Regions from separate parts of the Mesorhizobium sp. 43Arga genome, predicted to be linked through region 3. Evidence: riboswitches for the same ligand, from Rfam matches in the RefSeq annotation. Region 3 holds a riboswitch; each other region holds the start of a gene.

Region 1 (3,252 bases), on a different contig from region 3:
CCCGTGACAGCGCGTCATCGCGGATCTTTGCTGCGGGATGGCCCTTGGCAAGATCCGCTGCATGCGCGGCTATCTTGTAGGTGATCACGCCGGTCTTGACGTCGTCGCGGTCAGGCAGCCCGAGATGCTCCTTCGGCGTGACGTAGCAGAGCATTGCCGTCCCGAACCAGCCGATCATCGCCGCGCCGATCCCCGATGTAATATGGTCGTAGCCGGGCGCGATGTCCGTGGTGAGCGGCCCAAGCGTGTAGAACGGCGCCTCGCCACAGACCGCGAGCTGCTTGTCCATGTTCTGCTTGATCTTGTGCATGGGAACGTGGCCGGGGCCTTCGATCATCACCTGGCAGTCCTTGGCCCAGGCGATCTTGGTCAGCTCTCCAAGCGTTTCCAGCTCGGCGAATTGCGCGGCGTCGTTGGCGTCTGCGATCGAACCCGGACGAAGTCCGTCGCCCAGCGAGAACGAGACATCGTAGGCGCGGCAGATGTCGCAAATCTCCTCGAAATGCTCGTAGAGGAAGCTCTCCCTGTGATGGTGCAGGCACCATTTCGCCATGATCGAGCCTCCGCGGGAAACAATGCCGGTAACCCGCTCGACCGTGAGCGGGATGTAAGGCAGCCGGACGCCGGCATGGATGGTAAAATAGTCCACGCCCTGCTCGGCCTGCTCGATCAACGTGTCGCGATAGACCTCCCAGCTCAGATCCTCGGCGACGCCACCCACCTTCTCCAGCGCTTGATAGAGTGGGACTGTGCCGATCGGCACCGGCGAGTTGCGTACGATCCATTCCCTGATATTGTGGATGTTGCGACCGGTCGACAAATCCATCACCGTGTCGGCACCCCAGCGGATCGCCCAGACCATTTTTTCGACTTCCTCGGCCATGGAAGAGGTGACGGCGGAATTGCCGATATTGGCGTTGATCTTGACCAGGAAATTGCGGCCGATGATCATCGGCTCGCTTTCGGGATGGTTGATGTTGGCGGGGATAATGGCGCGCCCGCGCGCTACCTCGTCACGCACGAATTCCGGCGTGACGAAGTCTGGGATCGCGGCGCCGAAGGCCTCTCCGTCGCGTTGCAGCTTACCATGCAGGATCTCGCGGCCGAGGTTCTCACGAATGGCGACGAATTCCATTTCGGGCGTGATGATGCCGGCGCGGGCATAGGCGAGCTGGGTCACAGCCTTGCCCTGCTTGGCCTTGAGCGGCCGATTGCGAATGGGAAATTCCGGCGTCAGGCGCTCACCAGTCGCGAAGCCGTTGTCTTCCGGCCGGACATGGCGGCCGTCATAGGTCTCGACATCGCCGCGCGCCAAAATCCATTCGCGCCGAAGTCGTGCGAGTCCCTTCTCGATGCTCGTTTCGATCGCTTGGTCGGTGTAGGGCCCGGACGGATCGTAGACCGTCACGGGCGGTTCGCCCGCTGTCGGATGGACGGAGATTTCGCGCATCGGCACCCTGATTTGCGGATGGAGGATGCCGGATTTGTGGATCTTTCGTGAGGCGGGCAGCGGTCCCGTCGAAACCGCCGGGGTCGAGGCATTCATTTGAGGCTCCTTTGCTCATTTGCATTGGAGACCCAGTTCTGTGCCGGAAGGATGAAAAGACGCTTTTTGTCGACCTGCTCGAGACGGGTCTTCGGGCACGAACTCCCGCAAAGCGCTTGCACCGTCCCTACGCCAGTATGAACTGGATCAGGTTCAACGGGTCACTGCGCCGCGAAAGCCAGCAGTATCTCAGCCCCTTGCCGGGACTCCCCTGGTGAATGCCTCGAATTGAATGGTCCTCCGGCACTTTGTCAAGCGCATTCGACCTGGGCGGACCGGCGGTGGCTCCGGCAGGTCTCAGAGCGACATCATCATCTCGACCGACGAGAAGCCTGATCGAGTTCACTGCAGACGTGTGCCTCGTCCGCACCCTGCTGCCTCGGCGATGGATGCGCCTACGTTTGCGAAGTTTGATCGCTCAGGAGGGAGGTTTTTCAGCATCGCGCCAAGTTTCGAAATATTGTTCCTCTCTAATTCTATAAAATCAGTGGACTTTTGATCCTGGCCCGCCGAACAGCGCTGGCAATTGAGGCTGTGCCCTCCGTTCAAAAGGATCTGATCCCATGCGACATCTGATTTCTACAGCGCTCATCGGCCTTGCCCTGGCGGCCACCTCAATCGCAGCGCACGCCGACGACAAGAAGGTCGTGATCGCTTATCAGACCGGCGCAAACCCTTATAACCTCGGTATCGCCAACGGTGATATTGCCAAGAAGACCGGCTGGAACATCGAGTTCCGCCGCTTCAATTCCGGCGCCGATATTTTTGCGGCCATTGCATCCGGCGACGTTCAGATTGGCGATGTTAGATCGAGCCCCTTCGCTGCAGCCGTCAGCAAAGGCATCGATGTGAAGGCATTCTATATTTCCTCGGTCTCGCGCGACGGAGAGGCCCTTGTCGTGAGGCCGGAAATCAAATCACCGACCGACTTGCGGGGAAAGAAGCTTGCCGCCGCGCCGGTCTCGACGGACCACTATCAGCTGCTCGCCGTGCTCAAGCAGGAAGGCATTTCCGAGAAGGAGACCCAGGTCATCGCCATTCCGCAGCCGGAAATCGTCGCGGCGTGGAAGCGCGGTGACATTGATGGCGCTTTTGTCTGGGACCCGGCGCTTTCCGAACTGAAGAAGAATGGCAAAGTCTTGCTCACGGCCGGTCAGGTCGCGGACCGTGGTGCGCCGACATTCAGCGCGCTGGTGGTGACCGGGGAATTCGCCAAGGCAAATCCTGACTTCCTTGGGCAGTATGTCCGCCTGATTGACGGCTACACCACCGACTATCTCAGCAACTCGGCGTCTTGGGGACCAGGGTCGGAGAATGCCAAGCTGATCGCCGGCCTGCAGGGCGCCACTGCGGCTGAGAATTCCGAGCAGTTGAAGACCACAGTCGTGCCTCCGCTGGACGAGCAGGTTTCCGAGAAATGGCTGGGCGGTGGTGAAAAGAGCGCCGTGGCGAAGATTCTCAAGGACACCGCTGGCTTCCTGAAGGATCAGCGCAAAATCACCACGATCAAGGAAAGCTACGCTGCCTTCGCCGATCCGCAATACGCGGACGCCGCCAAGGCTTCGAACTGAACCAGTGTGAAGAAGTTCGGCCTTGCTGTCCGGGGAACCCAACAGCAAGGCCCCTGGAGGCTTTCATGCTTCGAATACACGATGCCAGCGTCACCTTCCCTGGCTCCGACGGCCAGGACGTACACGCGCTTGACC
Region 2 (3,252 bases), on a different contig from region 3:
CTCTTCGAGCCATTCGATGACCGACAGGTCGAGATGGTTGGTCGGCTCATCAAGCAGCAGAATGTCGGGCTCCGGCGCCATGACGCGGGCGAGGGCCGCGCGCCTGGCTTCGCCACCTGAGAGATCGCCCGGCCGTTCCTCGCCCGTGAGACCAAGATGCTCCATCAGATAGCTGGCGCGGTAAGGATCGTCGGCTGGCCCGAGCCCCGCCTCGACATAGGCGCGCACATTGGCGAAACCTTCCATGTCGGGCATCTGCGGCAGATAGCGGACGGTTGCCGAGGGCTGGCGGAACACCTCGCCGTCCTGCGGCTCGATCAGGCCGGCGGCGATCTTGAGCAGCGTCGACTTGCCGGACCCGTTGCGGCCGACCAGCGCAATCTTGTCGCCGGCTGAAGCGGTCAAGGCGGCGCCGTCGAGCAGCGGCGTGCCGCCGAAGGTCAGTCTTATCCCGTCGAGATTGAGAAGGGGCGGGGCCATGTCAGCTTTCAGGTAGTGGATACGGATGCGCGAGCAGCAGCGCGCGGCCGTGGCCGAGCGCGATGTCGAGGCGACCGCGAACCTCGTTGGAAATGGTCAGTGACGAGCCGAAGGCCACCTCGACCTGGCTCAATGGCCATTTGGCGCCGGTGACGGTCAGGCCGGCAAGTTCGGAAAAGCCGAGGATGGAAAACAGCGTGCCGTCGGCATAGTCGAAACCGGCTGTTCCCGACAGCAGCGGGACACCTTCCTGGGCGCCACTGGTCAGCAGCACCTTCGTTCCGGCCTCGGCCAGGCGCAGGGCGAGCGCCAGATGCAGGAAAGCGTGGTCGGCGCGCTTGCCGCCGAACGCGCCTGCCAGCAACAGGCTGGTCGCGCCGCGCTCGAGTGCTGCGGCGATCGCCAGTTCGCCGTCGGTCTTGTCCTTCTCCGCCGGGAAGGTCCGGCGGGGCACCGCGGCAAGGTCGGCGGGGAGATCGGCCGGGACGGAATCGAAATCGCCCACCCACAGTTCCGGCACAAGGCCTAGCAGCCGCGCATGGCCGATGCCGGCGTCGGCGGCAATGACGCGCGAGCCTTCGACCTGGCGGTCGAGCCGGGGCGTGCGGATGAGATCGCCGCCAAGCAGGATGGTGAATGTGCTCATATCCTGTGGCCCTTACCAGCCCGGCACGGGAAACGGAAGGCCGGCAAACTGCCACTTGCGCGGTTCCCCGGCCCGGCCTATGTGTCGAAACGCTCTAACGGGGTGCCGGACGCGATCTTCGCGGACCGGCTGAGAGGCAGTCTCGCCAACCCGCTGAACCTGATCCGGTTTGTACCGGCGGAGGGATTAGACGTTTCGGACAGTCCGGCGCCTCAATTCCTTGCAATTCGAACGAAGGAGGCGCCGATGCGCACGCTTTTATACGCTCTTGTCTCGACCATGGTTGTGGCGCTGTCCGGGCCGGCCTTGGCCAAGGACAAGCTCACCATCTACACCTATGAGAGCTTCACCGCCGACTGGGGTCCAGGTCCCGTGGTGAAGAAGGAATTCGAGGCCGAATGCGGCTGCGACGTCGAGTTCGTCTCGGTCGCCGATGGCGTGGCCCTGCTCAACCGCGTCAAGCTCGAAGGCGCGTCGACCAAGGCTGATATCGTACTCGGCCTCGACACCAATCTCACCGCCGATGCCAAGGCTAGCGGGTTGTTCGCCCCGCATGGCGCGGTGAGCGATGTCAACGTGCCGGGCGGCTGGAGCGACGACACGTTTGTTCCCTTCGACTACGGCTATTTCGCTGTCGTCTACGACTCCGAAAAGCTGAAGACGCCGCCGAAGAGCCTGAAGGAACTGGTCGAAGGCAGTGCCAACGACAAGATCGTCATCCAGGATCCGCGCACCTCAACGCCGGGCCTCAGCCTGCTGTTGTGGGTGAAGTCGGTCTATGGCGACAAGGCGCCGGAGGCCTGGGCCAAGCTCAAGACGAAGGTGCTGACCGTGACGCCGGGCTGGAGCGAGGCCTATGGCCTGTTCACCAAGGGCGAGGCGCCGATGGTGCTGTCCTACACGACCTCGCCGGCCTACCACATGGTCGCCGAGAACACGCAGCGCTACCAGGCGGCTTCGTTCGAGGAAGGCGAGTATCTGCAGATCGAGGTCGCGGGCATCACCACCACGGGGGCGAAGAATCCGCTGGCGGCGAAGTTCATGGCTTTCATGACCGGCCCGAAATTCCAGGACGCGATCCCCGAGACCAACTGGATGTTCCCGGCCGGGAAGACCGACAAGCCGCTCAACCCCGCCTTCGACAAACTGGTCAAACCCACCAAGACCTTGCTGTTCAGCCCCGAAGAGGTCGCCGCCAACCGCAAGGCCTGGGTGGATGAATGGCTGGCGGTGATGAGCAAATAGGCGGGGTGGTGACGCCGGCGCAAACAACGGATTCACGCGTCAGCGCCGGCGTTGTCGCGCTCGCCGCGATCGCGCTGCTGATCGGCGGCGCGTTTGCCGGCTTGCTCATCGAAGGTGCCCATGACTTTTCAGGCGCCTGGGCGGCCTTCGATCCCTATCTGCTGCGCGTCGTGCGCTTCACGCTCTGGCAGGCCGTCCTCTCGACCCTGCTTTCGGCCATCCCGGCGCTGTTCGTTGCACGCGCCCTGTCGCGGCATCCGCGGTTTTTCGGTCGCGCCTTCATCCTGCAACTCTTCGCCGTGCCGCTGGCGCTGCCGGCGATCGTCGCGGCGCTCGGCATACTGGCGCTCTATGGCCGTGCCGGTTATTTCGCCGGGCTGTTCAGCGCCGTCGGCGGCCAGGGCTGGCCAGGCATTTACGGCCTGTCCGGCATTCTTGTCGCGCATGTTTTCTTCAATCTGCCGTTGGCGACTCGGCTGTTCCTCGAGGCGCTGCAGACCATTCCCGCCGACCAGTGGCGACTGGCGAGCCAGCTCGGCATGGGCGCGCGCCCGGCCTTCCGGCTGATCGAATGGCCGACGCTGCGCGCTGCCCTGCCGGGTGTCGCCGGGCTGGTCTTCATGCTCTGCATCACATCCTTCACCATCGTGCTGACGCTCGGCGGCGGCCCGGCCGCGACGACGCTGGAGGTCGGCATCTACCAAGCGCTGCGCTTCGATTTCGATCCCGCGCGGGCCGTCGCCCTGACATTGCTGCAGATCGCGCTGACCTTCATCGTGGTGCTGGCGCTGACGCGGCTTGGCGCCAATGTCGTCGGCGACACCAACCTGCCGGTGGCGCCGCGCCGTTACCTCTCCGTCAACGCGACCGAGGCGTCACTC
Region 3 (3,252 bases):
TCGTCGAGCGGCATACCGTCGAACAACATCTCGCCTTCGCCATGCTCGGCACCCGTCAGAAGCTGGAACAGCGTCGACTTGCCGGCACCCGAAGGCCCAAGGATCGAGACGAATTCGCCGGCACCGACGCTGAGCGAAATGTCGGCGAGCACGTCAAGCCCGCCGAACGCCTTGCGCACATGCCGCAATTCGAGCCGGCTCATCGCAATGGCCCCTTCCCCGCAGATTGCGGGCCGGCCCGCTCCCAAGGCATGGCGAGGCGCTGCAAGAGCACCGCCAGCCCGAACAGGATCAGCGTGAGCGCGGCACTGACGCCGACCGCGGCCAGCACCAGATCGGGGCGGAAATTGTTCTTGGCGTTGAGCATGTAGATGCCCAGCCCTTTGGCCGCACCGGCATATTCGGCGAAGATGGCGCCGACCACGGCATAGGTGATGGAGATCCGCAGGCCGGCGAAGAAATAGGGCAGTGCCGAAGGCAGCCGCGCCAGCACGAAGACGCGCCAGCGCCCTGCCCCCATGGCGCGCAGCATCCGGCCGATCTCCACCTCGGTCGCCTCGTAGCCCTGCACCAGAGCCACCAGCATCGGGAAGAAAGTGACCAGCGCTACCAGCATGATCTTTGGCGTCAAACCGAAGCCGAACCACAAAACCACCAGCGGCGCGATCGCCACCAGCGGCAAGGTCTGGCTGACGATGAAGACGGGAAACAGAGCGCGCCGCAGCGGCTGGAAGAATTCGACCAGCATAGACAGCGCGAAAGCGGCGGCGAGCGAGCAGGCAAAGCCGATCAACGTGGCGCGGATGGTGGGAATGGCGTTGTCGATCAGCGCCTCGCGATTGAGCATCGCCTGTTCGAAGACGCGTGACGGCGCCGGCAGGATCGTCGGCTTGATGCCGGAATAATCTGCGTAGAGTTCCCAGGCCATGAGCAGCAACCCGACCGACACCACGGCCGGTGCCAGCTTGGCGAAGAGGCCCGCGAGCTGCCGCGGGCGGCTGGATGACGATGAAACCACGAAAGGACAACCTTGACGGCCGCGCGAAGAAAACGCGTTCTGTTCAGACAGCGGTCGGGCTGTTGGCCGAAACCGTGACGTCGAGGGTTACGTGGCCGGCGCCCGGCCCGAAGCGGCAGAAGGCTTCGTTCAGCGCCGAAAAGATCGCGCCGGTATCACCGCGCAGTTTGGTGCAAAAGTTCTTGGAACGATCATAGACGCCGGACTGTTTCAGGAAGTCGATGCAGCCATAGATCTCATCCATGTGGTCGCCGGTGCCCATCACATAGAGCGAGAATTGCGCCGCCGCCGGCTGGCCGGTGGCAGCAGCATTGCGCACCGCGGTGATGGCGGCTTCCTTGCGCGGGCCGAGCGGCCCGACAGGCCCGCCAAACGCATCGGAGCGGCAGATCGGATCGTCCGGCTCGCCCGGGCAGCCGCGCGAAATGGCTGCCGACAGCACGCAGTGCTTGCCGCTTTGCGCCGCCGCAACGAACAGGTCGCGCAGCGCCGGGAACAACACTTCGGGTGGCCCGACCAGCAAGGTCGAGATGTCGTCGGTCTCGATCCGGAGCCTGTCCCGGTAGGGATCGAGCGCGCCGAGCGCGCCCAGGATGACGCCGACGAAATCGTCGGCCATGGGATATAGGGAGATCTGTGCGCCTGAAAACATCGCCCGCCTCGCTCCGCTGGTATTACCCAGATCAGCTTCTAGGGTCTGTGGGCTTGCCGCCCCCGTCTCAGCCCCGACCGTACGGAGCACCCCTGTGGATGGGCGCGTTAAAGCACCATTCGTGCCATTGGGGAAGCCGTTTTTTCAGCGCACCGGGCTAAAAGCGTTGCACCAGTTCCGGCCGTTGCGTGGACGCAGGCGATGCCCCGCAGCCGTGCACGCCAGCCTCGCCCAATACGCTCGATCCGGCAATTACCAACAGCACGACCATCGCGCCGCGCGACATGAACTCCAATGCGGATCGGAATTGCCCGACCAACCCGCAAGGTGCGCAGACCTATGCCAACGGCAACGCGACGGCTCCCACCGTCAACGACAACAACTGCGGCAGGTAAATGATTGCCCAAAAACGAAAAAGCCGCCGGACACCGGCGGCTTTCGACATCATTCCCAACGCTGTTTTTGCTCAACCGTTAGGATGCGGCCTTCTCGCGAACCGGCAGCTTCCAGCCCGGCCTGACGAAGTGGCAGGTGTAGCCGTTTGGATATTTCTCCAGATAATCCTGGTGTTCGGGCTCGGCTTCCCAGAAGGCGCCGGCCGGCGCGACTTCCGTAACGACCTTGCCGGGCCACAGGCCGGAAGCATCGACATCGGCGATGGTGTCTTCGGCGACGCGCTTTTGCTCGTCGCTCGTATAGTAGATCGCCGAACGGTAGCTCATCCCGACATCGTTGCCCTGGCGGTTGCGCGTCGTCGGATCATGGATCTGGAAAAAGCGCTCCAGCAGCGTGCGATAGCTGATCACCGCCGGATCGAAATTGATCTCGATGGCTTCGGCGTGGGTGCCGTGGTTGCGATAGGTGGCGTTGGCCACATCGCCGCCACTATAGCCGACACGCGTGGAGATGACGCCGGGATAGCGCCGTATCAGATCCTGCATGCCCCAGAAACAGCCGCCGGCTAGCACTGCGCGTTCGGTCGAAGTCGCCATGTCACGTCTCCTCAAAAGGCAATTCCAGCTCGTGTAGCGGTTTCCCGCTCGGAATTGCGCAGACAAAATTGGATTTCCCAATAGATGGGCATTGTCGTCCGTTTCGTCCAGTCGCGTGGAACCAACGCGGCCATGAGCGAACGATATCACGACGCGGTCGGGGATCGAACCGTTTCAGTCGCGCGGTTGCCGGGTCTGGCTGTCGACGGCAAGCGGCGGATACAGCGTGCCGGGCGGAATGGCGGCAAAGCTGATCTGCAAAGGCGGCGCCGTGCGCGACCAATTGAAAAGGACGGTCTTGACCGGCAGGTTGCCCAGCCACGTCCGCAACTGCGGCGGCACGCCCTGCCCTGGCCAAACCATCAGCATGCCGTGGTCGTGCAAGCGCTGCCTGGTGATCCAGGGCGCGAAGTGAGTATCGAGATCGGTGAAGATCGACGGCTTGTCATAGGCATTGAGGCCCGCCAGCATGGCCACCTGGGTGTCGCCGCCGACAATGTCGAGCCGGCCGGGCGCCGCCGCGTGCCAGACCGCCTCGGCCTCGTCGGCGATCGGCTGTGCCGGCCAGCAGACGGCGTCCAGGCGCCCCC

What was found. Region 3 has a riboswitch for thiamine pyrophosphate ahead of ACWGS8_RS09730 (Ykof family thiamine-binding protein). Riboswitches for the same ligand answer to the same signal wherever they lie in the genome.
Region 1: linked by a shared signal. The riboswitch ahead of thiC (phosphomethylpyrimidine synthase ThiC) and the one ahead of ACWGS8_RS09730 (Ykof family thiamine-binding protein) in region 3 are both predicted to bind thiamine pyrophosphate.
Region 2: linked by a shared signal. The riboswitch ahead of thiB (thiamine ABC transporter substrate binding subunit) and the one ahead of ACWGS8_RS09730 (Ykof family thiamine-binding protein) in region 3 are both predicted to bind thiamine pyrophosphate.

The regions. Positions count from the first base shown of each region.
Region 1 covers NZ_JBSKBO010000018.1:17,619-20,870, forward strand. Annotated here, with positions in the region: gene thiC (phosphomethylpyrimidine synthase ThiC) at 1-1,546, opposite strand, end outside; TPP riboswitch at 1,653-1,769, opposite strand; gene ACWGS8_RS32885 (taurine ABC transporter substrate-binding protein) at 2,110-3,117, shown strand; gene ACWGS8_RS32890 (taurine ABC transporter ATP-binding protein) at 3,183-3,252, shown strand, end outside.
Region 2 covers NZ_JBSKBO010000001.1:303,668-306,919, forward strand. Annotated here, with positions in the region: gene ACWGS8_RS01440 (ABC-F family ATP-binding cassette domain-containing protein) at 1-480, opposite strand, end outside; gene ACWGS8_RS01445 (thiamine diphosphokinase) at 482-1,126, opposite strand; TPP riboswitch at 1,215-1,329, shown strand; gene thiB (thiamine ABC transporter substrate binding subunit) at 1,373-2,371, shown strand; gene thiP (thiamine/thiamine pyrophosphate ABC transporter permease) at 2,347-3,252, shown strand, end outside.
Region 3 covers NZ_JBSKBO010000002.1:683,691-686,942, forward strand. Annotated here, with positions in the region: gene ACWGS8_RS09720 (ABC transporter ATP-binding protein) at 1-203, opposite strand, end outside; gene ACWGS8_RS09725 (ABC transporter permease) at 200-1,018, opposite strand; gene ACWGS8_RS09730 (Ykof family thiamine-binding protein) at 1,062-1,670, opposite strand; TPP riboswitch at 1,661-1,774, opposite strand; gene ACWGS8_RS09735 (hypothetical protein) at 1,859-2,065, shown strand; gene msrA (peptide-methionine (S)-S-oxide reductase MsrA) at 2,144-2,662, opposite strand; gene ACWGS8_RS09745 (glycosyltransferase family 39 protein) at 2,837-3,252, opposite strand, start outside.